DNA from 3 places in the Comamonas sp. Z1 genome. Region 3 is predicted to be linked to each of the others. Evidence: predicted binding sites of a transcription regulator. Region 3 holds the regulator's gene; each other region holds the start of a gene.
The links. The regulator sigma-54, encoded in region 3, starts transcription at its own class of promoters, with help from an activator protein. The targets are predictions, from matches to a motif close to TGGCANGNAANCTGCTTT.
Positions count from the first base shown of each region.

Region 1: a site for sigma-54 is predicted at 3,788-3,805, ahead of FSY45_RS13415 (ammonium transporter). Genes of this name have one in related genera too.
Region 2: a site for sigma-54 is predicted at 4,510-4,527, ahead of glnA (type I glutamate--ammonia ligase). Genes of this name have one in related genera too.

Region 1 covers NZ_VOQT01000006.1:130,760-138,631, forward strand. Annotated here, with positions in the region: gene trpB (tryptophan synthase subunit beta) at 1-609, shown strand, start outside; gene FSY45_RS13405 (glycerophosphodiester phosphodiesterase family protein) at 730-2,106, shown strand; gene FSY45_RS13410 (hypothetical protein) at 2,173-2,493, opposite strand; gene FSY45_RS13415 (ammonium transporter) at 2,520-3,752, opposite strand; gene cls (cardiolipin synthase) at 3,961-5,415, shown strand; gene FSY45_RS13425 (C4-dicarboxylate transporter DctA) at 5,661-7,001, shown strand; gene FSY45_RS13430 (GntR family transcriptional regulator) at 7,010-7,702, shown strand; gene metH (methionine synthase) at 7,778-7,872, opposite strand, start outside.
Region 2 covers NZ_VOQT01000009.1:22,126-29,997, forward strand. Annotated here, with positions in the region: gene FSY45_RS16445 (phosphoribosyltransferase) at 1-3, shown strand, start outside; gene FSY45_RS27850 (hypothetical protein) at 120-266, opposite strand; gene FSY45_RS16450 (YncE family protein) at 284-1,450, shown strand; gene FSY45_RS16455 (polysaccharide deacetylase family protein) at 1,523-2,350, shown strand; gene FSY45_RS16460 (sterol desaturase family protein) at 2,372-3,352, shown strand; gene FSY45_RS16465 (EI24 domain-containing protein) at 3,367-4,254, shown strand; gene glnA (type I glutamate--ammonia ligase) at 4,577-5,992, shown strand; gene FSY45_RS16475 (hypothetical protein) at 6,172-6,684, shown strand; gene glnL (nitrogen regulation protein NR(II)) at 6,721-7,830, shown strand.
Region 3 covers NZ_VOQT01000002.1:662,641-670,512, reverse strand. Annotated here, with positions in the region: gene FSY45_RS06515 (SPOR domain-containing protein) at 13-717, shown strand; gene FSY45_RS06510 (thiol:disulfide interchange protein DsbA/DsbL) at 886-1,536, shown strand; gene lptA (lipopolysaccharide transport periplasmic protein LptA) at 1,667-2,323, shown strand; gene lptB (LPS export ABC transporter ATP-binding protein) at 2,320-3,102, shown strand; gene FSY45_RS06495 (RNA polymerase factor sigma-54) at 3,248-4,849, shown strand; gene FSY45_RS06490 (aspartyl/asparaginyl beta-hydroxylase domain-containing protein) at 5,039-5,959, opposite strand; gene FSY45_RS06485 (DUF711 family protein) at 6,095-7,327, opposite strand; gene FSY45_RS06480 (tRNA-binding protein) at 7,385-7,723, opposite strand.

The DNA.
Region 1 (7,872 bases), on a different contig from region 3:
GTCGGCCCCCACCCCTTTCCCATGATGGTGCGGGACTTCCAGTCCATCGTCGGTCGTGAGGCACGCGAACAGTTCCAGACCCGGCACGGCAAGCTGCCCGACCATGTGGCCGCCTGCGTGGGCGGGGGCAGCAATGCCATGGGCATCTTCACGGCCTTCCTGGGTGACGAGTCCGTGCATCTGGTGGGCGTGGAACCTGCCGGCGAGGGCGTGGACAAGCCCGGCCGCCATGCCGCCACGCTGTCGGTTGGCAAGCCCGGCGAGATTCACGGCATGAAGTGCTATGTGCTGGAGAACGCCGACGGCACGCCGGCCGCCGTGCACAGCATTGCCTCGGGCCTGGACTACCCCGGCGTGGGCCCGCAGCACAGCTATCTCAAGGATATAGGCCGCGTGGACTACCAGTCCGTGGACGACAAGGAATGCCTGAATGCCTTCATGACGCTGTCGCGTGTGGAGGGCATCATCCCGGCGCTGGAAAGTGCGCACGCCGTGGCCTGGGCCATGCGCGAAGCGCCGGGGCTCGGCAAGGACCAGCATATTCTGGTCAACCTCTCGGGTCGCGGCGACAAGGATGCCGATTACGTAGCCAGGAAGCTGGGACTGTAACTGCCGCACCCCGCACAAGGCTGCCGCCCCGGCAGCCTTGTGCTTCGGAGCGTGACATGCTCCGAGGGCACGGTCACACAACCGTCATCAACAAGCGCAAGCATGAGGCGATCTCCATCCATGCCTGAACCCATGTCCCATACCCGCCACCCCGTCTTTGCTCTGACCTTGCTAGCAGCCTTTGCCCTGAGCGCCTGTGGCGGCGGAGACGGCCCGACACCAGCGCCTGCGCCGCAGTTTCTGACGCTGGACGGCAAGCAGCCCCAGGTCATCGCCCACCGCGGCTACTCGGGTCTGTACCCCGAGCAGACCCAGATGGCCTATGAAAAAGCCATTGATGCGGGCGCCGACATGATCGAGCTCGACATGCACATGACGCGCGACTGCCAGCTGGTGGCACGCCACAACGCCTGGCTCAGCGACAGCACCAACATCGCCGACGTTGCCAAGAGCAATTCCTATGTGGCCGCGCGCAAGCGCACCACGCCCGGGGTATGGGTCGATGTGAAATACCCCGCGACACCCGACAACGGGCCGGCCCGCTATCTAAGCGACCGTATCGATCCCAACAACCAGAAATCCGTGCTTCAGGCCCTGGTCGTCGATGGCGAGGACCACACCAGCGACTGGTCCATCTCCGACTTCAGCCTGCATGAGCTGCGCACGCTGCTGGGCGGCACCATACTGGACAACCGTGCCGACCGCCCCACGGAATGGAATGGCAAGCTGCCACTGATCAGCGCACAGGATGTGATCGATATCGCGCTCGCCAAGGGCAAGGCGGCAGGCCGCACGATTGCCGTCTACGCCGAGACCAAGAACCCTTACTGGAACAACCAGCAGGCCATCGCCAACAGCTGCGGCACGGGCGAGCATCCGTTCGAGGATGCCGTGATGGAGCTGCTCGAGAAGAACCAGCTCAACCGCAAGGACGCGCCCATCTACATCCAGAGCTTCGACCCCGACAGCCTGAAGTATCTGCGCAGGGCGGGCATGAAGGCCAAGGGCGTGCAGCTGATCGACGGCAATGACTACAACTTCAGGGACGGCTCGGTCGGCTACATCACCAGCGACGAATGGACCTTCATCAGCGGCCGCCCCTACAGCTGGACGCTGGCAGGCGATGCGCGCACCTTCGCGGTCATGCAGACGCCGGCAGGCCTGGCCGAGATCAAGACCTATGCCGACGGCATCGGCCCCTGGAAACCCCAGGTGCTGGCCCATTCCGTCGTTCCCTACAAGGACGGAGCAGGCCTCAAGGATGTGAACACCTTGAAAGACACGGGCCTGATCGCCAATGCGCACAAGGCAGGACTGGTGGTGCACAGCTTTACCTTCCGCAGCGAGGCCAGCCGCCTGGCTGGCATCTTCAAGGGTGACCCTGCACAGGAATACCTCGCTTACTACCGCCTGGGCATTGACGGCGTATTCACCGATTTCACTGCTGCTGGCGTCAAGGCTCGCGAAGCCTATATCGCCGAGCTGAAAAAGCAATAGACCGGGCTCGTTGCCGGCATCGGCCTGAGCGCCGGTGCCGTCCCGGCCTCAGGTCCTGCTTGTGCCTCAGCGCAGCCCGCCGATATAGCGTGCCGAGGTGCGCAGTATCTCGGCGGCCTTGGTGGTGACCGAGCTGTCGCTCTGCGCAGTCTCGGCAGGCGCTGCATGCCGGGGCTTGTCGCCGCTCCAGCTGCCCTGCAGACGCCGGGCCAGGCGCGCCAGCTCCTCGTCCTGTTGCTCTCGCGCATGCTCCAGCGCAAAAGCCACCATGGCCTGTGCATAGGCCTGGTTGCAGGCCATCCATTCGGTATCGGTCACCCGGCCCGTCTTGCGCCGCAGCACCACATGCAGATGTGCGGCCACCGCCACTCGATCGCTGTCCTCCATACACCGCTCCTGTCTTTGATGGATCACTAGTGCTGACGCTCCAGATGCAGACTGATATCCAGGCCCTCCATTTCCTGCACGGCATCCACACGCAAAGGGATCAGCAGACGGATCAGCACCAGCACCCCGGCCGTGGCTGCACCGCTGTAGGCAGCCACCGCTGCCACGGCAATCAACTGGTTCATCACCGTGGCGCCTGTGCCCGCAATCAGGGGGTCGGCAAACACCGCCGTGAGGATGGAGCCCGCAATGCCGCCCACGCCATGCACGCCGAACACATCGAGCGAGTCGTCGGCCCCGAGACGGCGCTTGAGCCAGGTTGCGCCCCAGAAACAGACTGCGCCCGCAATCAAGCCTATCCACACCGCACTGCCCACCTGCACAAAGCCGGCAGCCGGTGTGATGGCCACCAATCCGCCCACCATGCCCGAGAGCAGGCCCAGCAAGGTCGGAGCCCCGCGCACCAGCCACTCCACCACCATCCATGCCAGCCCGGCGGCCGAGGCCGCCACGAGAGTGACCACAAAGGCCAGCGCTGCACGCCCATCGGCAGACAGGGCCGATCCCGCGTTGAAGCCAAACCAGCCGAACAGCAGCAGCGCCGTGCCCATGGCCGTCCAGCCCAGGCTGTGCGGCTCGAATGGCTCGGTTCCGTAGCCGCGCCTGCGCCCCATCATGAAGGCACAGACCAGTGCCGCCACGCCCGCATTCACATGCACCACGGCGCCGCCGGCAAAGTCCAGTGCGCCGAGCTGGTTCAGCCAGCCCCCGCTCTCCCACACCCAGTGGGCCACCGGCGCATAGACCACCACGCTCCACAGCGCGGCAAACACCAGCAGGGCCGCAAAGCGCATGCGCTCTACCACGGCCCCCACGATAAGCGAGGTGGTGATGATGGCGAATGCGGCCTGGAACAGGGCATAGGCCGCCTCGGGCAGATGCGGTGCCAGATGGCTGACCGAGATCACGCTGCGCCGGCCATCGAAGTGCAGCGAGGCAAACCAGGCTCGTCCCAGATTGCCAAGCCAGGCAGACTCGGCGGTGAACGCAAGCGAGTAGCCCAGGCCGAACCAGGTCAGGGTGACCACGCAGGCCACCGCAAACACGGCCACCATGGTGTTGACCACATTCTTGCGCCGCACCAGCCCCGCATAGAACAGGGCAATGCCCGGCAAGGTCATCAGCAAGACCAGCGCCGACGCGACCATGACCCAACCGGTATCTGCCTTGTCGATGGCAGTCAATGGCACCATTTCCATGCACTCCCCCTGCTTGTTTGCTTTGACAAAAAAAGGAAGCAGGTTCCATGCCAGTGCCATGCCGATCTGTCGATGCTTCATGATGGATAGCAGCATGCGTTGACCCATCAAGGTCTTTGCGCCTGTTTCATGAGAACCACGACGGGCAGCTTGTGCTCAGGCCTGAGCCCGTTATGCTCGACAAGGTCCATCGTTGCTGCACTGATTCATGACCTGGCTGCTGCTGACTCTTCATGTATTGCTGATTGCCGGCTTCGGCCTGCGCATTCTGCTGCGCAGAGACATGCGGCCCGATGTGCGGCTGGCCTGGCTCATGGTCATCGTGCTGCTGCCCTATGTGAGCTGCCTGCTGTACTACCTGTTTGGGGAAGTGGCCCTGGGCCGTGTACCTGGCCGCAGAAGGCTCAATGTGCGCGAGTTCTGTCAGACCCGGGGCAGCGCCCTTGCGTCCGCACCCGGCCCCATGTCGCAGGCACGACCCGCCATTCCCGATCAATGGCTGCCGGCCTTCCGCTATGCCTCGTCCATCAACGGCTTTGCGCCGCTGCCCGGCCACAGGGCCGAGCTCATGCGCGATGGCGCGCATGCCCGTGCGCAGATGCTGGCCGACATGGATGCCGCGCGCCACGAGATCAATGTGCTGTACTACATCTGGCTGGACGACAGCACCGGCACCGATGTGGCCCATGCCCTGATGCGTGCCGCGCAGCGCGGCGTGACCTGCCGGGCCATGGTCGACGGTCTGGGCTCGCGCGCACTGACGCGCTCGCCACTGTGGCAGCAGATGCGGCAGGCCGGCGTGCACCTGGCGATTGCCCTGCCCATCAGCAATCTGCTCAAAGTCATGCTAACCAGCCGCATCGACCTGCGCAACCACCGCAAGATCACGCTCATAGACGGCAGGATCAACTATTGCGGCAGCCAGAACTGCGCCGACGAAGGCTTTCGCATCAAGGCTCGCTATGCCCCCTGGGTGGACATCATGCTGCGCCTGCAGGGTCCGGTGGTCATGCAGATGCAGCAGGCTTTTGCCAGCGACTGGGCGCAGTCCGATGCGTGCCTTGCACCACCGACAACCGAGGCCGAGACCGAGGCCGGCGCTGCCGCTGACGACGGCTTCCATGCCGTTGCGATTGCCGAAGGGCCGACGGAAAGAGCACGCTCTACACCCCAGCTGGTTGCCAGCCTGCTGGCCTGTGCGCAGCGCGAGGTCGTGATCTCCACCCCCTACTTCGTACCCGACAGCACGGTGCTAGATGCCTTGTGCGCCGCCGCGCTGCGCCAGGTGCAGGTCACACTGATCCTGCCCGCCCGCAATGACTCATGGATAGTCGGTGCCGTCAGCCGCAGCCATTACTGGCGGCTGCTGAGCGCCGGCGTCCATATCCACGAATTCCGCCCCGGCCTGCTGCATGCCAAGACCCTGTGTCTGGACGGATCGGTCAGCCTGATCGGCTCCACGAATCTGGATCTGCGCAGCTTTGACCTGAACTTTGAAAACAATGTATTGCTGCACGACGAAGCCATCACCGAGGCCATCCGGCATCGGCAACAGAGCTATCTGCACGAATCCGATGTGGTGACGCTGGCACAGGTGCATTCGGCTCCCTGGTGGAAGCGCATCTGGGACAACCTGCTGGGCGCCCTGAGCCCGCTGCTGTAAGCGCCATGCCCTGGCTTTGGGCATGCCCAAAGCCCGCGCACCACGCGCGTGCACACTGGCGCCCCCTCTCGCACCAAGGCGGAACGCCCTTTTATTTCATACGTGAAAGTCAGGGCTGATCCTCCCCTAATTTACACAAATCTGCAGGAATACCCTCTGCTGGCACGCCTTTCGCTTGCCTACATTCTTGTATGCAAGTTGCAGACAACTTGCATACAAGATTCCACAACTTGCGAAAGACGACTATGCGCCGCTTTGTCAGATCACTGTTCGGACAGGTGGTGATCGCACTCATACTGGGTGTGCTCGCCGGACTACTGGCCCCTGAATGGGCCGTGAAACTCAAACCCCTGGGCGATGGCTTCATCAAGCTCATCAAGATGATCATCCCCATACTGGTGTTCTGCGTGGTCGTGCACGGCATTGCCGGTGCAGGCGACCTCAAGCGCGTAGGCCGCGTGGGCGTCAAGGCCCTGATCTATTTCGAGGTTCTGACCACCATCGCCCTGGGTATGGGCCTGGTGCTGGCCTTTGTCTTCGAGCCCGGCGTGGGCATGAACGTGGACACCAGCAAGCTCGATGCCTCGGCCATGGCGGCCTATGCCAGCAATGCCGACAAGCTGACCAGCGGCGGCACGGTGGATTTCCTGATGAAGCTCATTCCCACCACCGTGGTGGAAGCCTTCGCCAAGGGCGACGTGCTGCAGGTACTGCTGTTCGCCGTGCTGTTCGGCTGCGCGCTGACCATGCTGGGAGAACGCGGCAAGCCCGTCTCCGCGCTGGTGGACGCCTTGTCCATGGCTCTGTTCAAGGTCATGGGCATCATCATCAAGCTGGCACCGCTGGGCGTGCTGGGCGCCATCGCCTTCACCGTGGGCCAATACGGCATAGGCTCGCTCAAGCAGCTGGGCATGCTGGTGGCGCTGTTCTACGTCTCGGTGCTGATCTTCGTGTTCGTGGTGCTGGGTCTGGTGATGCGCCTGTCGGGCTTCAGCCTGATCAAGCTGCTGCGCTATCTGCGCGAGGAGCTGACCATCGTCTTCGCGACCACCTCCTCCGACAGCGTGCTGCCCCAGATCATGGCCAAGCTGCGCAACATGGGTGTGCGCGACTCCACCGTAGGCCTGGTGATTCCCACCGGCTACTCGTTCAACCTGGACGCGTTTTCCATCTACATCACACTGGCTGCGGTCTTCATCGCCCAGGCCACCAACACGCCGATCAGCATGTCCGACCTGCTGACCATTCTGGCCATCGCGCTGGTGACCTCCAAGGGCGCACACGGCGTACCGGGCTCGGCCATCGTGGTGCTGGCAGCCACCCTGCATGCCATTCCCGCCATCCCTGCGATCGGCCTGGTGCTGGTGCTGTCGGTGGACTGGTTCATGGGCATTGCGCGCGCCCTGGGCAATCTGATCGGCAACTGCGTGGCCACCGTGGCGATTGCTGCCTGGGAGGGAGACATCGACCGCGAACGTGCCCATGCGGTACTTGACGGCAAGGCCGAGCCACTGACCGAAGAAGAAGACCATGCATCTGCTATCGTGCCGCCTGTCGTAGTCCCCATCCCTCACTCCAGCCACTGAACCAAGCAATGACTCCTGCCTCTCCACAGCACATCGCGGAACGCGTCGTCGAAGCCATCCTGGCCCAGAAACTGGCCCCCGGGGAGCGGCTGGGAGAGCAGGAGCTTGCCAAAAATTTCGACGTCAGCCGCACCGTGGTGCGCGAAGCGCTGATGCAGCTACAGGCTCGCGGCTTTGTCCAGGTCCAGGCCCGCAGGGGCTGGTACGTGGTCCAGCCCTCAGCTGCCGAGGCCATGGATGCATTCTCTGCCCGGCGGATCATCGAGACCGGCATATTGCAGGAGGCCGGCAAGCCACTGCAGCGCGTCATCACCAGGCTGCGCCGCCATATCGCCCAGGAGCAGAAAGCCATTGCCGGCGCGGACAGCGCTACGCGCGCCTTCCTGCTTGCGGATTTCCATGTCTGCCTGGCCGAACAGATGGGCCACAGGCTGCTGGCCGACACGCTGCGCGATCTGACGGCACGCACCACCCTGGCTGCCACGCTCTACCAATCCACGCACAGCGCCAGCCAGTCCTGCGCCGAGCACGAACGCATCGTGGCCGCCCTGGAACGCGGCGACACCGAGGGTGCCAAGGCGCTGCTGCTGGAACATATAGGCATGGTGGAACGCTCGCTGGAAATCCGTGCGACCGAGACCGAGGAGCCCGGCGACCGACTGCGTGCCACGCTCGCCCCCGTGCTCAAGCAACGCCTCTGAGCACCGCGCCCCAAGCGAAAAGCCAGGGTCGACCCTGGCTTTTTTTCATTTGCGAAGTGCGATCTCGAAGCTGGTTCAGCCCAGATTCGGCGCCAGATAGCGGCGCAGCTCCTCGACATCCATGCCACGTCGCTGGGCCATGTCGGCGAGCTGGTCTTCGCCGATCTGGC
Region 2 (7,872 bases), on a different contig from region 3:
TGAGGACCCGTCACCGACGTTGGCAAAGGAGCCCTTTTGGGGCTCCTTTTTTTATAGAGCAATGATGTTCATCAATAGATGAGCGTCATGTGCCTTTATTCCAACGGTTTCAAGCTTTTTTAAAGCTGTACCGTAATAAAAGCAGGAGCTAGCTGCTCCTGTTTTTGAATTGTTGTCATGATGCGGCCTGCGCCGATCGGGCAAGCTTGGCGCGGCATTTCAACAAGCTTTGTAAACCAGAAGGCTTGTGTTGGCAGCGGCTGCATTGGCGCAGCTACACTGCATGGATTCTGAGAAGGTGGTGGTTGTGGGACGTCTTTCTATTGGGCGCACTGGCGCTGCTGTGGCATTGGTCGTGGGCGTGGGCGCCGCGGCATGGTTGGGGGCTTCGGCCTTGCCCGGTTTCAAGTCTGCCAAGGCAGCCGCTCCGGCGGTCGCTGCCACTCCTGTGGTCGCGCCCGCGGCGGCAGTTGCAACCGGTGCACCTGTGTCGCCCGCCGCTGTCAAGCCCGCGCAGGCAGCGCGTGCAGTGCAAGGCCCAACGCCCATCTTTGTGCTCAATTCCCTGGATGCATCCATCAGCGTGATCGATCCGCAGACCTGGAAGGAGCAGTCGCGCATTCCCACGGGCAAGGAGCCTCATCACCTGTATCTGACGCCAGACGAGAAGTCGCTGGTGGTGGCCAATGCGCTGGGCGATTCGCTGACTCTGGTGGATCCGCGCACGGGTGCCGTGCAGCGCGTGATCCGCGATATCGTGGACCCATACCACCTGCGCTTTTCGCCGGATATGAAGTGGTTCGTCACGGCAGCCAACCGCCTCAACCACATCGATTTTTACCGCTGGGATGCGGCCACGCAGACGCCGACCCTGGTCAAGCGCGTCTCCACCGGCAAGACGCCCAGCCATTTGTTCATCGACGCGCAGAGCAAGACGCTGTACTCCACCATGCAGGACAGCGACGCCCTGGTGGCCATCGATATCGCCACCCAGACCATCAAGGCCCGAGTGCCCACCGGCCCCATGCCTGCGGACGTCTATGGCAGCCCTGACGGCAAAAAGCTGTTTGTCGGCCTGACGGGCGGCGATGGTGTCGAAGTGTTCGACATCACCGGTCCCGAACCACGCAGCCTGGGTCAGATCAAGACGGCAGCCGGCGCCCATGCCTTCCGCGCTGCTGGCGATGACCGCCATCTGTACGTGAGCAATCGCGTGGCTAATACCATCAGCAAGATCGATATGGTCAGCAGCCAGGTCATTGCCAATTACCCGGCGCCTGGCGGCCCCGACTGCATGGATGTCTCGGCCGACGGCCGCTACATCTTCGTGGCCTCGCGCTGGGCGCGCAAGCTGTCGGTGATCGACACGGTGGAGAAGAAGGTGGTCAATCAGGTCAATGTGGGCAAGTCGCCTCACGGTGTCTGGACGCTGTCCCACGCCGCGCGCTAAGGTGCTTGTCCCTGCTGCATCGAAACGGCAGGGATGGCTTGGTCTCCGTGTTGACCACCTCAAGGAGGGTGGATGCAAAGACGTTGTTTCATGCTCGGCTCGCTGGTCGGCGGCCTGTCTGCCGTTCCAGCCTTTGCTGCCGAAGCTGCAAAGAAGATGGCTTCAGGCGTTTGCTCCAAGGCGGTCTACCTGACCTTCGACACCGGGCATATGGGCATAGCCCAGCTTGTCGCCCAGGTGCTGCAAAAGCACAAGGTTCCCGTCACATTCTTTGCGGCCAATGAGGCCACGAAGGAGGGGAGCAGCAGTCTGGGCGACTTCTGGGCGCCCTGGTGGAAGGCGCGTGCCGATGAAGGTCACCAGCTCGCATCCCATACCTTCGACCATATGTACTGGCTGGCCGATATCCGCGACAAGGCCTCGGGTCAGGTCACGCACTTCAAGGTCAAGCCCTCGGCCGGGCCCAGAGCCGGTCAGAGCTTTGTGGTATCTGCCGATGAATACCGCCAGGAGATTGCCCGCTCCGCTCAGAGGCTGGCGCAGATCACGGGTCGCAAGACCTTGCCGCTGTATCGGGCGCCGGGCGGCAAGACATCGCCCGCGCTGATTGCCGCAGCGCAGCAGGGTGGCTTTCAGCATGTGGGCTGGGCGCCGGCAGGCTTTCTGGGCGACGAGCTGCCCAGCGACAAATATCCGAATGAACGCTTGCTGGCCCAGGCACTCAAAAACATAGGTGGCGGCGATATCTTGCTGGCCCACCTCGGCATCTGGTCGCGCCAGGATCCCTGGGCCCCGGCGGTGCTGGAGCCTCTGATCGTCGGTCTGCTGGATAAGGGTTTTTGCTTTCGTACGCTGGCCGAGCATCCGGCGTACCAGGGCTGGATTGCGCAGCACCGCTGAGTGCTGCAAGAGGAGTGAGTTGTGGATTGGTTGGTTCAGATGTTTGGAGAGGCGCAGCAACGCTTGTTTGAAGGCGTGGTTCAGCCGTTTCTGTTCCATTTCGGCATGGCGAACCTGCTTGAAGATGGCTACACGGCCACAGGCTGGCTGCTGGTGGGCTTGCTACAGATAGCGGTCATGGTCGCGGTGATCGTGCCGCTGCAGCGCTGGAGGCCGGTCGAGCCCGTGATGGACCGTCAGGCGATTCGTGTGGACATCCTCTATACGCTGATTCATCGGTTGGGACTGTTCAGGCTGGCCTTGTTCTTCACGACGGAGCCGCTGTGGAATTCGCTCATGGGCCAGCTTCATGTCTGGGGCTTGCCGGGCTTTCACCTTGACGACCTTTGGCCGGGCGTGACGGACAATGCCTGGGTCAGCCTGTTGATGTATCTGGTCGTCTTCGATCTGGTCGAGTACTGGATTCATCGAGGCCAACACGGTTTTACCTGGTGGTGGAAGCTGCATGCCGTGCACCACTCGCAGCGCCAGATGACGGTGTGGAGCGACAACCGCAATCACCTGCTAGACGACGTGATCCATGACGCCATCATCGTGCTGGTGGCACAGCTGATTGGCGTGGCTCCGGGGCAGTTCGTGGCCATCGTGGCCCTGACCCAGCTCAGCGAGAGCTTTCAGCATGCCAACGTGCGCATCTGGTTTGGCCAGCTGGGCGAGCGCCTGTGGATCAGTCCACGCTTTCACCGCCGCCACCACGCCATCGGTATCGGCCACGAACCCATGGCGCCCGTGCGCAACAAGAAGGTGCATGGCAACAATTTCGGCGTATTGCTGCCTTGGTGGGACATATTGTTTGGCACGGCCAACTTTGATCTGCGCTATGACCCCACGGGTATTCGCGATCAGGTGCAAGCGAATGCAAAAGGTCAATTGCGCGACTATGGCCGTGGCTTCTGGGCGCAGCAGTGGCTGGCTGTCCTGCGATTGATGGGTCGCGCATAAGTCAATCCTTGAGTATGCTTGCCAGCATGAGCTTGCTACTCGACTCTTTTTGGCGTGCCATGGCGTATTGCCTGCATAAGCGGGTCATTGTCTGGTCACTCTTGCCGCTGCTGGCCATGGCCTTGATGGCCTGGCTTCTTGGTTACTTCTTCTGGGCCGATGCGGTCCTCAAGGTGCAAAGCCTGCTTGATGGGGTGGGCTGGCTGCATTCCTTGTGGCTATGGCTGCAAGGGCTGGGCCTTGGGTATGCCTCGGAGGTGGTGGCTTCCATTTTTGTTGTGTTGGGAGCAATGCCTGTACTCGTGGTGCTGGTTTTGCTGCTGGTGGGCCTGTTCATGGCGCCTGTGCTGACGCAGCTGGTGGCCGAGAAACGCTTTGTCGGGCTGGAGAAAAAGCATGGCGGCTCTACCGTGGCCAGCCTAGTCTGGTCGGGCGGCTCCACGTTGATTGCGCTGCTGGCCTTGTTTGTCACTCTGCCGCTATGGGTGTTCCCGCCGCTGATGCTGGTGGTGGCGCCTTTGATCTGGGGCTGGCTTACCTATAGGGTCATGGCATTTGACGCCTTGTCCGAGCATGCCAGCAAGGACGAGCGCCGGGCCCTGTTTGCCCGTCACCGCATGTCGCTCATTCTGATGGGGGTGATCTGCGGCTATCTGGGCGCAGCACCTGGTGTGGTCTGGATTTCCGGGCTGCTGTTCCTGGCCGCTTTCTGGATTCTGGTTCCGATTGCGATCTGGATTTATGCGCTGGTGTTTGCCTTCTCTGCACTGTGGTTCGCTCACTTCTGCCTGGCGGCGCTGGAGCAAATGAGGGCGCAGACCATCCCAAGTGCTGCCGACCCGCAGGTCCCGTTTGCACCTGGTGCAGGTGATTCGGATGGTGCAGCTTCGGTGGCTCGCTGATAAGCGTCTGTAGCAGGGCGAATCAGGCGTCATGCACCAAAAACAATCTTATTTCAAAAATGCACCATCTTGGTGCATTTTTATTCACCAAGATGGTGCAGTTGTGAGGCTTGCTCTGGCAGTGAGACAATGCGCGTCTGTTTGGTGCAGTTTGCAGATACAGCTCTGGTAAGTGCTTATGTCTTGTGCCGAATATCTTTACACCAAGGCTCGGTTTCGGTGCGCAGATGTTGTTGTGAGGCGCCGAGTTCGAGTTGGCACGCAAACTGCTAGATACTATTCATTCTTTATTTGATCAGCCAAAGTTGGCAGGAGAGATCTAATGGCGAAGACCGTTGCAGACGTGATGCAGATGGTGCAGGATAACGAGGTCAAGTTCGTGGACCTGCGCTTTACCGATACCCGCGGCAAGGAACAGCACGTGACCGTGCCCGTGTCGCACTTCGACGAGGACAAGTTCGCCTCGGGCCATGCTTTCGACGGTTCTTCCGTTGCCGGCTGGAAGGGTATCGAAGCCTCGGACATGCAGCTGGTTCCCGATCCCAACACTGCCAATATCGATCCCTTCTTCGAAGAAACCACACTGATTCTGCAGTGCGATGTGATCGAACCCGGTGATGGCAAGGCCTACGACCGCGATCCCCGCTCCATCGCCAAGCGTGCCGAAGCCTATCTGAAGGCTTCCGGCCTGGGCGATACCGCTTACTTCGGTCCCGAACCCGAATTCTTCATCTTCGACGGCGTGCGCTGGGGGACAGAGCCTCACAACCCCTTCTTCGAAATCGAAGAATACGAGGCTCCCTGGAACACCGGCACCAAGTTCGAAACCGGTAACCGTGGTCACCGTCCTCGCGTCAAGGGTGGCTACTTCCCCGTTCCTCCTGTCGACAGCACTCAGGACATGCGTGCAGAGATGTCGCTGCTGCTGGAAGCGGTCGGCATCCCTGTCGAAGTGTTCCACCATGAAGTGGCCGGCGCCGGTCAGAACGAAATCGGCACACGCTTCTCGACCCTGGTCGAGCGTGCCGACTGGACACAGCTGCAGAAGTACATCATCTGGAACGTGGCCAACACCTACGGCAAGACGGCAACCTTCATGCCCAAGCCCTACGCTGGCGATAACGGCTCCGGCATGCACGTGCACCAGTCCGTGTGGAAGGATGGCAAGAACCTGTTTGCCGGCGACGGCTATGCCGGCCTGTCCGACTTCGCCCTGTACTACATCGGCGGCATCATCAAGCATGCTCGTGCGCTGAACGCCATCACCAACCCCGGCACCAACAGCTACAAGCGTCTGGTTCCCGGCTTCGAAGCGCCCGTGAAGCTGGCCTACTCGGCCAAGAATCGCTCGGCCTCCATCCGTATTCCTTACGTCAGCAATCCAAAGGCTCGTCGCGTGGAAGCCCGCTTCCCCGATCCTCTGATGAACCCCTACCTGGGTTTCGCAGCTCTGCTGATGGCCGGCCTGGACGGCGTGGAAAACAAGATCCATCCCGGCGAAGCCGCGACCAAGGATCTCTACCACCTGCCTCCCGAGGAAGACAAGCTGGTGCCTACCGTCTGCCACAGCCTGGATCAGGCTCTGGAAGCCCTGGACGCCGACCGTGCGTTCCTGACCAAGGGCGGTGTGTTCTCCGACAGCATGCTGGATGCCTACATCGAGCTGAAGATGGGCGAAGTGACTCGCTATCGCCAGTCGGTGCACCCTGTCGAATACGATATGTACTTCTCGCTGTAAAGCAGAGGTCAAAAAAGGCGGCGCAAGCCGCCTTTTTTATTGAGCGCCCGCTGCGGCGGGCATGGCAGCAAAGGAACCAAACGGGTTGGTGGCGGTCAAGTAGTCAATAAAAGCCGCGGGCTTGGAGCGATACTCAGGGTATTGCGGACTTGCGGCCGCCGTCTGCCTGAGAGGACCGAATGAAGAAGTTTTATGTGTTGTCGTTGCTGTGTCTTGCATCCGGGCTGGTTTCTGCCCAGGATGTGATCTACCGCTGCGGCAATGAGTACACCAACAATGTTTCGCAGGCCAAGGCCAAAGGGTGCAAGCCGGTCGATGGCAGTGGCGTGACGGTGATTCACGGCACCAGGCCCTCGGGTGGAAATGCCGCTGCGGCTGCGGCCAAGCCCAAGCCGGCAAGTAGCTCTGCATCGAGCGCGCCGGCCCCGGCCCGCAGCGACAGTGCCGCGCAGAAAGCGCGTGACTCCGATGCACGAGCCATCCTACAAGGCGAGCTGAACAAGGCCCAGGCCAGACTGGCCGAGCTGAAGGCGGAGTACAACGATGGCAACCCCGTGCGCACGGCGCTGGAGTTGCGCAACCCTCAGGGCTACCCGGAGCGGGTGGCCAAGCTCAAGGCCGATATCACACGCCAGGAAAGTGATATCGCAGGCATCAGGCGAGAGCTGGACCGGCTGCCTGCGGTCAATTAATCCGGCCCCTGGGGCTGGTCATTTTTGGTCTATCGAATGAGTTCCACTGCAGCCCCGCTCCCCGATATCTCCAGGCCTGATCCGGATCAGGCCAATGCTCACGGCTACCAGTCGCTGGACTGGCTTTGCACCCTGATTGCCGTGCTTGACGAGTACGGCATGGTGCGCTTCGTCAACGCGGCGCTGGAAAACGCCCTGGGCCAGTCGCGCCGCATCATGGTGGGCAGTGACTTCGCCACCTGCTTTGCCGAGCCAGCCTTGCTGGACAAGGCGCTCAGCGGCGCCCGTTCCAACGACTTTGCTGCGCTGCGCTTCGAGGCCAGCCTGCTGCGCCTGGGGCAGGAGCCCTTGCCGATTCACGCAGCAGTTTCGCTGGCCGAGAAGGCCGGTCATGTCATGGTGGAGATGTGGCCGCTGGAGCAGCAGGCCCGTCAGGATCGCGAGGAGCGCATCCGAGAGCAGGCGCTGGCGAACAAGGAACTGATCCGCAATCTGGCGCACGAGATCAAGAATCCGCTGGGCGGCATTCGCGGCGCGGCCCAGTTGCTGCAGATGGATCTGGTCACGCCCGAGTTGTTGGAATACACCACGGTCATCATTCACGAGGCCGATCGCCTGCAGGCGCTGGTGGACAGATTGCTGGCTCCGCATCGCCACCCGCATGAGGTGGGCGACGTCAACATCCACGAGGTCTGCGAGCGCGTGCGTTCGCTGGTGCTGGTCGAGCATCCTCAGGGGCTCAAGATCACGCGCGACTATGACATTTCCATTCCCGAGTTCAGAGGCGACAGCGCACAGCTGATACAGGCTCTGCTCAATATCGTTCAGAACGCGGCACAGGCGCTGGGGCGGCGCATTGCAGAGGGCGATGCCGAGATCATTCTGAAGACGCGTGTGGCCAGACAGGTCACTCTGGGGCGCGAGCGCTACAGATTGGCACTGGAATTGCATGTAATCGACAACGGGTCAGGCGTGCCAGATGCCATCAAGGAGCGGATTTTCTATCCTTTGGTCTCCGGCAGAGACGGCGGATCCGGCCTGGGGCTGACGCTGGCTCAGACCTTTGTGCAGCGTCACCATGGCCTGATCGAGTGCGAGAGCCAGCCGGGGAGGACGGATTTCCGAATCCTGATACCGCTGCCATAAAGCCTGACATTATCAATATGCAGAAGAAGGGAAGGATGTTGC
Region 3 (7,872 bases):
TAAGCGACTGATATGAAGAACCAGCAACGCGGTGGAACCATCCTGGGGCTTATCTTTGGCATGGTCATCGGTCTGGCTGCGGCCCTGGCCGTGGCCATCTATGTGACCAAGGTGCCGGTGCCCTTCCTCAACAAGGGTGGAAACAACACTCAGCGCGATGCGGCCGAGGCCGAGCGCAACAAGAACTGGGACCCCAACGCACCGCTGCAGAGCCGCCAGCCGGCACCGCCCCCGGTGACACCACCAGTTCCCCCGAGCGACGTGACGGTGTCGCCGCCCACGCCTGCGGTACAACCTACCGCAACCGGCGGAGTCACCACGCCGCCGCCACCCTCTGCGCCGGAGAAGCCTGCCAAGCCTGCATCGGGTGATCCGCTGGGTGATCTGGTCAAGGAACGCTCCGCCGCAGCCGACAAGGCAGACAAGGCGCGTGCAGACAAGGAAAAGGCGGCCGCGCAGACGGCATCCTCTTCGGACTCTGCGTTCAACTACTTTGTGCAGGCCGGTGCTTTCCGCGGCCAGAGCGAAGCGGAAGCGCAGCGTGCCAAGCTGGCCATGCTGGGCTGGGAGTCGCGCATCAGCGAGCGTGAGCAGAACGGCATCACCGTTTTCCGCGTGCGCGTGGGGCCGTTCAGCAAGCGTGACGACGCCGAGCAGCTCAAGGGCAAGCTCGACGGTGCGGGCGTGGACTCGACTCTGGTGCGCGCGGCCAGATAACAAGGCCCTGAGACGCGGAGCGCCTTCCCCTCGGAACGAGGGCACCTTAGGTGCGAGGCAGCCCTTGCTTGAGGCCTCTGGCTTGTGCCATTGGTAGTTTTGACAAAGCTGAACTTTTTTGGGCCTGTTGGCTCTGATACTGCAGACCTGATACAGGAGTTTGTTTAGATGAAACGTCGCGAATTCTCTCTGGCTGCCTCGGCAGCTGCTGCCGGTGCCCTGAGTCTGGGTGCCTCCTCCAGCTGGGCCCAGGGCGCTGCGCCCAAGGAAGGCAAGGACTACATCAAGCTCGGCAAGCCCGCCAGCGTGAGCGCGCCGGCCGGTAAGGTCGAGGTGGTCGAGTTCTTCTGGTACAGCTGCCCGCATTGCAATGCCTTCGAGCCCCAGTTCGAAGCCTGGGCCAAGACCCAGCCTGCCGATGTGGTGGTGCGCCGCGTGCCCGTGGCCTTCAATGCCTCTTTCGTGCCCCAGCAAAAGCTCTACTACGCTCTGGAGGGCATGAACCTGCTGCCCCAGCTGCACGCCAAGGTGTTCCGCACCATCCACGTGGATCGCAATCTGCTCAAGACCGACGACGCCATCTTTGACTGGGTCGGCAAGCAGGGCGTGGATCTGGCCAAGTTCAAGGAAGTCTACAACTCCTTCACCGTGGCCAACCAGGCGCGCAAGGCCGCTCAGCTGCAAAACGAATATGACGTGGAAGGCGTGCCCGCCATGGGTGTGGCCGGCCGCTACTACACGGACGGCACCAAGGCCGGCAATATGGACAATGTGCTGCGCGTGGTCAATGCGCTGGTCGCCTCCAGCCGCAAGGCCTGAGATCAGCCGGCAGACGTCAGTGACGTTTGACGCCCAACAAGCCCGCCGTCGTGCGGGCTTTTTTGTGGGTGTTTTTTACGCAAGTTGCAAAAAGGGAATGACTACAATGGATGCAAGAAACGTGCCTTCCATGAAAAAAACACTCCTACCTCTTGCGCTGGCCTGCGCCCTGGCAGCAGCGACCGGCATTGCCCATGCCGAAAAAGCCGACAGCGCCAAGCCCATGAATATCGAGGCGGATGCGTTGCGTCATGACGAGCTGCAGCAGACCAGTGTCTTTACTGGCAATGTGGTGATGACCAAGGGCTCCATCGTGCTGCGCGGTGCTCAGCTCGATGTGCGGCAGGACGCCGAGGGCTATCAGTACGGTGTGATCAAGGCCGAGGCCGGCAAGCGTGCCTTCTTCCGCCAGAAGCGCGATACCGTGGCCGGTCAGCCCGAGGAGTTCATCGAGGGCGAAGGCGAAGTCATCGAGTACGACGGCAAGGCCGATATCGTCAAGTTCATCCGTCGTGGCGAGATGCGCCGCTACCGTGGCGGTCAGCTCAGCGATCAGGTCACGGGCTCCATCATCGTCTACAACAACATTACCGACGTCTATACCGTCGATGGCCAGAAGACCAGTGGCGGCCTGCCGAGCTCCTCCGTGGGACAGGGTGGCCGTGTGCGCGCCATCATGGCGCCCAAGGATGGAACGCCGGGAGCCCAGCCTAAGCCTGCAACACCTGCCACGCAGCTGCGCCAGAGCATGACGCTGGGCGGTGAGAAAGCCGACGAGAAGAAATGAGCGAGCCGACTTTCTCCAGCAGCCGCAGCGGCGAGTCCGACAGCCGCCTGGAGGCCAAGCATCTGGCCAAGTCCTACGGCAGCCGCAAGGTGGTCAAGGATGTGTCCCTGTCCGTGCAAAAAGGCGAGGTGGTCGGTTTGCTCGGCCCCAACGGTGCGGGCAAGACCACATCGTTCTACATGATCGTGGGCCTGGTGCGCAGCGACGGCGGCGAGATCTTCATCGACGGCCAGCCAGTGGGCGGCATGCCGATTCACCAGCGTTCGCGCCTGGGCCTGTCCTATCTGCCCCAGGAAGCCTCCATCTTTCGCAAGCTCAGCGTGGAAGACAATGTGCGCGCCGTGCTGGAGCTGCAAAAGGACGAGCAGGGCAAGACGCTGACGCAGGGCGAGATCGAAAAGCGCCTCACGGGCTTGCTGCAGGAGCTGCGCGTAGAGCATCTGCGCCAGTCGCCGGCGCTGGCGCTGTCCGGCGGTGAGCGCCGTCGCGTGGAAATTGCCCGCGCCCTGGCCACGCAACCGCGCTTCATTCTGCTTGACGAGCCGTTTGCAGGCATCGACCCGATTGCGGTGATCGAGATCCAGCGCATCATCGGCTTCCTCAAGGAGCGCGGCATCGGCGTGCTGATCACCGACCACAACGTGCGCGAGACGCTGGGCATCTGCGACCACGCCTTCATCATCAGCGACGGCCATGTGCTGGCCGAAGGCACGCCCGAGGAGATCGTGGAGAACGCCGATGTGCGCCGCGTCTATCTGGGCGAACATTTCAGAATGTGATGACCCCCACGCTCCCTCACTTTGTGTGGTCGCTGCCCCCGGAAGGGACCCTGACCGGCAGCGCCGAGGTTTGCCTTGGGGCAGCCCGGCGGCAAACCCATAGCACTGCGCGCGTTTGCAATGATTGTCTGGGGGCCGCGCCTCGATGAAGCCAGGTCTCTCGCTACGCGTTTCGCAGCATTTATCGCTTACGCCGCAGCTGCAGCAATCCATTCAGCTGCTGCAGCTCTCCACCCTGGAGCTGGCGCAGGAAGTCGAGCAGATGCTGGTCGACAACCCTTTTCTGGAACGTGCGGGCGATGAGGCAGAAACTGCGGGAGATGCTCCTGTAGATGTAGCTACTAGCGCCAGTGAATACAGTACTTCAGATGGTATTCATGTTGAAAGGGATGCATCGCAAGCGCAACAAGCTACTGAAACGGTAGCGGAGACATCAAGCCCCGAAACCCCTGAAACGCTGAACTGGGAGGCCGAGGGCATGGACGGCCAGGACGGGGAATGGGGCGGCGAATCCAGCAGCGAGTGGGATACGCCCTCGGCCAGCAGCTCCACGCGCAACCGCGATGGCGACGACGAAACCGATGCCATCGATCTGGCGCGCGAGCACCAGAGCCTGACCGACTTTCTGCACCGTCAGGCGCTGAGCCTGCATCTGGGCGCGGCGGACATGGCGGCGCTGCGCTTTCTCATCGAGTCGCTCAGCGACGACGGCTATCTCGAGGATTCCCTGCAGGAGCTGGCGCAGAGCCTGGCCGGCGACGACCTGGAAGAGCGCGAGGAGCTGGAGCAGCACTTTGCCATTGCGCTGAAGCTGCTGCAAAGCCTGGAGCCCGTGGGAGTGGGCGCGCGCGATCTGGCCGAGTGCCTGCAACTGCAGCTGCGCGATCTGATCCGCACGGCCGAGGACGAGGGCACGACCGAGGCGCATATGAACCGGCTGCTGCTGGCGCAGGCCATCTGCGCGCAGCCCATGGACTTGCTGGCGCGGCGCGATCTGCGCAAGCTCACCAGCCTGTGCGGCGCGCGCGAGGAACAGCTGCGCGAAGCCATGGCCCTGATCGCCAGGCTGGAGCCGCGTCCGGGTCGGCGCTTTGTCGATGTGGAGCGCCATATCGTGGTGCCCGATGTCATCGTGCGCCCGCTGCGGGCCGGCTCGGGCCGGGTGGACTTCTCCGTGCAGCTCAACCCCGAGGTCATGCCGCGTCTGCGCGTGCACGACATCTATGCCAGCGTGCTGCGCCGCCACAAGAACAGCGACGGCCATGCGGCGCTGCAGCAGCAGTTGCAGGAGGCGCGCTGGTTCATCAAGAACATCCAGCAGCGCTTCGACACCATCTTGCGTGTTTCCGAAGCCATCGTGGAGCGGCAGAAGAACTTCTTTGTGCATGGCGAGCTGGCCATGCGCCCGCTGGTGCTGCGCGATATCGCCGACACGCTGGGCCTGCACGAGTCCACCATCAGCCGCGTGACCACGGCCAAGTACATGGCCACGCCCCAGGGCACTTTCGAGCTCAAGTATTTCTTCGGCTCGGGCCTGGGCACGGAAACCGGGGGCAGTGCCTCCAGCACGGCCGTGCGTGCGCTGATCAAACAGTTTGTCGATGCCGAAGATGCCAGAAAGCCGCTGTCGGACGCCAAGCTGGCCGATATGCTCAAGGAGCAGGGCATTGAGTGTGCGCGCCGCACCGTCGCCAAATACCGCGAGCAGCTCAAGATACCCACGACCACGCTGCGCAAGGCGCTGTAGGGCACCGCAGAAACAAGAAAGCCGCTGATGCATCACACAGCGGCTTTCTTGTTCTGTATTTAGGGCGGGAGCCTTGATAAGGCATTCCTCAAGCAAGGGGCAGCGAGCAAGAGCCGCCCTTGCGGCGATGCTGCCGTCCCCCTTGGGGGCGCCCGGCAAGGGGAAGGCGCGTAGTGCCTCAGGGGGTTATCAAGAAACCAACCACCAGATAAACCAGACCAGCACGCCGATCATCAGGCCGAACTTGAGGATCTTGTAGAAGGTCGGATTCCAGTCGCGGAAGGCACGGCGGTACTTGCCCGCATAGAACGAGATCTTGAACAGCTTGCTGATCATGCCGCGCGGATCGCCCTCGTTGTTGGGCGAGCTGGCGGCGGCCACCACGTTCTTGCCCAGCCAGTGATTGAGCCACTGGGCAAAGCCATTGGTCATGGGGCGCTCCACATCGCAGAACAGCACGATGCGGTTGCCTTCCGAGCGGTTCTCGGCCCAGTGCATAAAGGTCTCGTCGAAGATCACGCCTTCGCCTTCGCGCCAGCTATAGGGCTGGCCGTCGACCTCGATCATGCAGCGGTCGTCGTTGGGCGCCAGCACGGCCAGGTGATAGCGCAGCGAGCCCGCATAGGGGTCGCGGTGCAGATTGAGCTTGGCGCCGGGCGGCAGCTCGGCAAACATGGCGGCCTTGACGCTGGGAATCGATTTCACCAGGGCCGTGGTCTTGGGGCACAGCTCCATGGCCGAAGGGTGGGCGTCGCCGTACCACTTGAGGTAGAAGCGCTTCCAGCCGGTCTTGAAGAAGGAGTTGAAGCCTGCGTCGTCGTTGTTGGCGGCGGCCTTGATCTGCATGTTCTTTTGCAGATTGACGGCTTCCTCGCGGATCTCGCGCCAGTTGGCCTGCAGCGGCGCCAGCTCGGGGAAGGTGCTGGTGGGCAGATAGGGCGTGCGCGGCACCTTGCTGAACATCAGCATGAAGACGTTGAACGGCGCTGTGAACGTGGAGTGGTCAAACAATTGCTTGACCACCTTGTGGCGCACCTTGCCGCGCAGATGCATGTACAGCCCGCAGCCAAAGAAGAGCAGCACCAGTGCCAGAACGATAATTTTTGCCATAAGGGCCAATTTTACCGGGGGCACCCCGGCGGCCACCATGGGGGCAGGTCAAACAGAACCGGGGTAGGGGAATATCAAAAGCAATAGCTGCCGGCGCTTGACGGCCAAGCGCAGCAGCCGGTCGGGATCAGATACTCAAGGCAGGGCCAGTACGGCGCAGTTGCACAGATCGGCGCTCTCGAAGGCCGTTGTGTCGCCCGCTTTGAGCCCCGGCACGGGGAACAGGCGCACCGTCAGCGGCTTGTTGAGGCGAAAAGCCATGGTGCCCGTATCGCGCATGACGGCAGCGATCTGCTCGGCGCTGCTGTCGCCCGGCACGGGCACGGTATCGAGGCCGATGCCGCAGACGCTGCTGTAGGTCAGCAGGGCGCGGATATCGAATTCATCATTCAGACTGGCCTGGGCCAGGCCTTGGTCCTCGGTCACGGCCAGCATCAGGCCGCTGAAGCCGATCTGTGTCACGCCGTTGACCGATTTGAAGACGCGGGTCAGCAGGGCCGAGGCTTCCACCGTGCCGCTGGCGCCGAAATAGGGCACGCCCAGCAGTTGGTAGACATCGACCATGGAGGCGCAGGACTTGGATGGCGCGGCCGAGGTGTCCATGCCAGCGATATGCCAGCCCTCGGCCAGCGTCACGCCGTCGGCGCAGCGCTGGATGGCAGTGGCATGCTCGTTCAGGGTCTGGCTCAGGCGATCGAATGCGAGCTTGAACCACGCCGCGTGATCGAGCTGCTGGCGCTGCTGCTGCAGCTCCTGCAGTTCAGCCACCATGAGGTCTGGCGTTTCCAGGCCCAGCACCAGGGCGCCGTGGTGCTTGCCGCGGTGGTAGCTGGCCGGGAAATAGGGAATGCCGGGCGCGCAGTTGAAATTGACTGTGAAGTTGAAATTGCCTTCGCCGCGCGGCGTGGTGCGCGCGATTTGCTGAATCGCCTGCACGCTGTGGGCCAGCAAGTCGGTCTGCAGAAAGCCATGTTCATCCAGATCGATGTTCACGCAGGCATTGCACAGGTCGCCATAGGCGGCAATCAGCTGCGGCAGCAGCGCCACTTCCTGCGCATTGCGCGCTTCGCCCACGGCAAAGCGGATGCGGCGTTTGCCAGTGTTGATGGCCTTGAGCGTTTCGGCAATGCGCTGCAGGCCGGCGAGGGCGCTGTCTATGCCGTGGACGTCTAGGTATTCGCCGAACGGGTTGCTCACAATGCGGATGGACTGCACCTGATAGCCCCGGGCCTCGATGGCATCGGCCACGGCATCGCATTGCTGCTTGGCCTGGGTCAGGCCGGCCTGCCACTGTGCCTCATCGGCGCTCAGGTTGACAAAGGCGGTGACGGTGCGCACGCGCACCAGCGGGTTGAAGCTGATATTCATAGCAGTATCCATAGGCAGGAGAATGGCTGGCGGCCATTTTGCCTCTGAATATGCCGATCACAGCAGGCGTGTGCCCAGCGGCACCTCCTTGTCGGGCACGCACAGGGCCACGGCTCCCGTGGCGTCGTGAAAACCGGTCACAAGACATTCGCTCATCAAGGGCCCAATCTGCTTCTTCGGAAAGTTGATCACGGCCACCACCAGCCGTCCTATCAGCTCCTCGGGTTGGTAATGCTCGGTGATCTGCGCGCTGGACTTGCGCTGGCCCAGCTCGGGACCCAGGTCCACCAGCAGCTTGTAGGCGGGTTTGCGGGCCTCGGCAAAGACCTCGGCCTGCAGCACGCGGCCCACGCGCAGCTCCACCTTCATAAAGTCGTTCCAGCTGATTTCTTCCATGTCGTCATTGCTCCTTGGCCTGGCATCATGCCTTGGGTCCTGCGAGCATCTGTAGAGCAACGCTTGTCGTGCGCGGGCACCGGAAAAGGCCTAGCGCGTATGCTTATGCCCTGTAAAGCGCACAACAGGCTCCCGTGAGCGTCCGGCGC